DNA from 2 places in the Clostridium pasteurianum DSM 525 genome. Region 2 is predicted to be linked to the other one. Evidence: riboswitches for the same ligand, from Rfam matches in the RefSeq annotation. Region 2 holds a riboswitch; the other holds the start of a gene.
What was found. A riboswitch is a leader RNA that binds a small molecule or an ion and turns the genes downstream of it on or off. The one in region 2 is predicted to bind FMN.
Positions count from the first base shown of each region.

Region 1: it holds a riboswitch for FMN, as region 2 does, so the genes downstream of both, ribD (bifunctional diaminohydroxyphosphoribosylaminopyrimidine deaminase/5-amino-6-(5-phosphoribosylamino)uracil reductase RibD) here and CLPA_RS17060 (ECF transporter S component) in region 2, are expected to answer to the same signal.

Region 1 is NZ_CP009268.1:151,973-154,383, reverse strand. It holds gene CLPA_RS00735 (EAL domain-containing protein) at 1-376, opposite strand, end outside; FMN riboswitch at 898-1,012, shown strand; gene ribD (bifunctional diaminohydroxyphosphoribosylaminopyrimidine deaminase/5-amino-6-(5-phosphoribosylamino)uracil reductase RibD) at 1,158-2,252, shown strand; gene CLPA_RS00725 (riboflavin synthase) at 2,294-2,411, shown strand, end outside.
Region 2 is NZ_CP009268.1:3,774,612-3,777,022, reverse strand. It holds gene CLPA_RS17065 (Tex family protein) at 1-1,091, shown strand, start outside; FMN riboswitch at 1,180-1,297, shown strand; gene CLPA_RS17060 (ECF transporter S component) at 1,388-2,011, shown strand; gene rimI (ribosomal protein S18-alanine N-acetyltransferase) at 2,105-2,411, opposite strand, start outside.

The DNA.
Region 1 (2,411 bases), 730 kb from region 2:
TAGGCTCTATCTTATACTCATTTACAACATTTAATAAAATTTTAGAACCTATATATTTATCTATTATAGATATATTTATATCTATAAACAATAACATATCTTTGTTTTCTTTATATAGCTTTACAAAATTCGACAAAGCTTTTTCTCTATATAATCTATCTAATTCTATAGCTTCACCTTCTTTTGATGCATGAGTTAATAAAAAATCTCTGCTGATAAATTGACCATTTGCATCTAAAGAACCTGTACATAATGCTTCAAGCCCTATAACTGATTTTTTTATTACAGATACCACAGGTTGAAATACCAATTGCAGGTTTTTCTGTTCTATTATATTATTTATGTTTAAGCTTATGCCTTCTTTTTTCGTATCCAAAATTCAGCCCGCCTTTCTTATTAATTATTATAAGTATATTATATTTGTACAATTAATACTCTGCAACATTATTTGTGTTTTTTACTTTTAAATTGTCTAAAGATTATACTTCTTATACTTAAAAATTACTAAATAAAATTTATAAATTTAATTTTATACTATTACTTAATAATAAATTTATCTTTCTTCAAGTTTATTCTATCATAAAATTAGACTTTTTAGATAATTATATACTTCCTAATCTTTAATATATGATTTTATCTTTTAAAAAATTTATTATAATAAAGCAATGTATTCTATTTAATACTTTATTATAATATTTTTTATTTGTTAAAATCAACATTTTATATGCCTTAGTATGTTATATTTTTTGATATTATCAAACTATTTATACAATTAAATTTACTTAATAAATTTACATAATATCCAATTTTATATTTTTAATATGTAATTTTTACTAATTATAAATTTGTTATTGACATTATAATTTTAAAGTGTTATTTTTTTACTATACAAGTGAATACAATCTTCAGGGCGGGGTGAAATTCCCCACTGGCGGTATAGCCCGCGAACCATAATGGTTGATTCGGTGAAACTCCGAGGCCAACAGTACAGTCTGGATGAAAGAAGATAATGTTTTTTACATAATTCTATTAAGTCGTTAATTTTTTTATAATAATAGTTTTATGTATCTTGCAGCTTACTAAAGCCCTGAAAATAATTTCAGGGCTTTTATTTTTTTAATTTAACAAAAAGTATATCTAAATTTAGAGGTGGTTTTTTGGATACTAAATATATGAAGCGAGCTTTAGAGCTATCGAAAAAAGGTAAAGGTTATGTAAATCCAAATCCTTTAGTAGGTGCTGTTATTGTAAAAAACAATAAAATTATTGGGGAAGGATATCATCATATTTATGGTGGAGATCATGCTGAAATAGATGCTTTTAAAAATTCTATAGAAGACGTTAATGGGGCTACTATGTATGTTACCCTTGAACCTTGTTCCCACTATGGTAAAACTCCTCCTTGTGCGAAAACTATTGTTGAAAAAGGAATAAAAAAAGTGGTTATAGCTTTAAAAGATCCAAATCCATTAGTTTCCGGTAGAGGAATAAAAATTTTGCAGGATAACAGTATAGAAATAGTTACAGGTATCCTGGAAGATGAATGTAAAAAACTTAATGAAATATTTTTAAAATACATTACATCAAAGCTTCCCTTCTGCATAATGAAAACAGCCATGACTTTAGATGGGAAAATCGCCTCTTGTACAGGAGATTCAAAATGGATTACAAATGAAGCTTCTAGAAATTATGTTCATAATTTGAGAAATACAGTCTCTGGAATAATGGTTGGTATAGGTACCATTTTAGCAGACAATCCCTTTTTGACTACAAGACTTAATAACGGTACCGATGCAGAAAGGATAATAGTTGATAGCACCCTTAGAATCCCTTTAGATTCTAATGTACTAAACCTTAATTCTAAAGCAAATACTATTATTGCTACTACAGAAAAGGCTAATTCAAAAAAACTTAAAACCCTGGAAGATATGGGGGCTTGCGTCATAATAACACCTTTAAAAGAAGGAAAAGTTGATTTAAATTATCTCATAAAGACACTTGGTGAATTTAAAATAGACAGCATACTTCTAGAAGGTGGAAGTTATTTAAATTATACTGCTTTAAAAGAAAATATAATAGATAAAGTTTATAGTTTTATATCTCCTAAATTTATAGGCGGTAATGAAGCAAAAACTCCAATAGGCGGTGAGGGAATTTCATTTATGAAAGATGCTGTTAGATTAAAGAATATCAATATCCACAATTTTGCAGAGGATATACTAATTGAAGGTTATATAGAAAAAAATCATTAATAATAAAATATATCTTAAAACTATCATGGAGGTTAATTTTTATGTTTACAGGTTTAGTTGAAGAAGCAGGTATAGTTGAAAGAATAACCAAAGGTACTAAATCCGCTAAAATCACAATAAAAGCTCATAAGGTATTAGATAATTTAAAACTTGGGGATA
Region 2 (2,411 bases):
TAAAGATACTAAAGCAACTTGTGTATAAATATAATGTAGGAATGATTTCTCTTGGAAATGGAACAGCTAGCAGGGAGTCAGAGGAAATAGTAGCAAGTCTTATAAAAGAAGTTAAAGACGAAAAGAACATGGATTTATATTATGTAATAGTTTCAGAAGCTGGAGCATCTGTTTATTCAGCATCGGAGCTTGCAAGTAAGGAATATCCAGATATAAATGTATCTTTAAGAGGAGCTATATCCATTGGCAGAAGGCTTCAAGATCCTTTAGCAGAGCTTGTAAAGATAGATCCTAAATCTATAGGGGTAGGGCAATATCAGCATGATGTTACACCTAAAAAAATGGATGAATCTTTAACGGGAGTAGTGGAAGATTGCGTTAATAGTGTTGGAGTAGATCTTAATATAGCAACACCAGCGTTGCTTTCTTATGTATCTGGAGTTAATAGTAACATAGCTAAGAACATAGTGAATTATAGGGAAGAGAAAGGAAAGTTTAAAAGTAGAAAGGAACTTTTGAAAGTTAAAAGGCTAGGACCTAAAGCTTATGAGCAATGTGCAGGATTTTTAAGAGTTATGGAAAGTGAAGAAGCTCTTGATAATACTGCCGTACATCCTGAATCCTATAAGGCTGCAAAAGGGCTATTGGATATATTAGATTATACAGAAAAAGACATTAAAGAAGGAAACCTCTTAGATATAGATAATAAAGTTAAATTTTTAGGAATAGAAAAACTTGCTGAGAAATTAGAAATAGGAGTTCCGACTCTTTCAGATATAGTTAAAGAAATAAAGAAACCAGGCAGAGATCCAAGGGAAGAAATGCCAAAACCTGTACTGAAAACTGGTATAATTGATATTTCACAGCTTAAACCAGGTATGGTTCTTACAGGTACAGTTAGAAATGTAGCAGATTTTGGTGCTTTTGTGGATATTGGTGTTCATCAGGATGGACTTGTACACATAAGTCAGCTTTCTGATAAATTTGTAAAGCATCCACTAGATGTAGTAAAGGTTGGAGATATTATAGAGGTTACAGTTCTAGAAATTGATGAAAAGAGAAATAGAATATCACTTACAATGAAGAAATAATTTACAATCATCAATAATTATAAATTAAATACTTAGTATTGAATTTTAATAAAAATTGTACTATAATCTAGCTAAAGAATTAAATATTGATAATCTTCAGGGCAGGGTGTAATTCCCTACCGGCGGTATAGCCCGCGAGCCAAATTTTGGTATGATTCGGTGAAATTCCGAGGCCGACAGTAAAGTCTGGATGGAAGAAGAGAGAATTTGTACATGTATTTATTGCCCTGATTGTAAAAATCAGGGCTTTTTTATTACTGCGTTTGAAGATCAATCAAAAATTTGGAGGTAAAACTATGAGAAATTCAAAATTAAATGTTATGACTAAAACAGCAGTACTAAGTGTCATTGGCTTTTTAATTATGTTTATTGAAGTGCCTATACCAATATTTCCAGCGTTCTTAAAATTGGATTTAAGTGACTTGCCTGCACTTGTAGGGGCTTTTGCATTAGGACCTGTTCCAGGAATTATAATTGAGTTATTAAAAAATATATTACATGCTATATTCAAAGGAAATACTGCTTTTATAGGAGAGTTTGCAAACTTTTTAGTAGGTGCTGTATTTGTAGGGATAGCGGGAGTAATATATAAAAGAAAGAAAACTAGAGGCAATGCTATAGCAGCATTATCAATAGGTACGGTAGTAATGTCCATTGCTGCCAGCATTCTTAATTATTTTGTAATACTTCCACTTTATGAGACTGTACTACATTTCCCAATTGAGTCTGTAGTAGATATGGGAAAAGCATTGAATCCAAGTATAAAGGATTTAAATACATTTATAGTATTTTCTATTCTTCCCTTTAATTTAATAAAGGGTGTGGTTGTTTCAGTAGTTACAATGGCAGTTTATAAAGCTGTATCGCCATTGATTCATAAGGAAGCTGAAAAAATTGAAGCAGCACAAAATAAGGCCTAAAATAATAACATATATAGTATAGAATAAGGAAAACCCCATTAAGTAGATAATTTAAAATAAATATTTTAATATCTATTTAATAGGGGTTTATTATTATTTTATATTTCTTTTCCACATTATAAGAGCATCTTCATTATTATCAGCATAATAATTTTTTCGTATTCCTTCTGAAATAAAACCAAATTTACTATAAAGATTTTGAGCAATTATATTAGATACTCTTACTTCTAGAGTAAGAGAAGTAACATTTTCTCCTTTACAAATATCTATAAGAGATTTTAATATAAGTTTTCCTACTCCTATGCATCTGTATTTAGGATCAACTGCGATATTTGTAATATGCCCTTCATCTAGAATTATCCACATACCACCATATCCGATAACTTTATTCTGTTGTTTT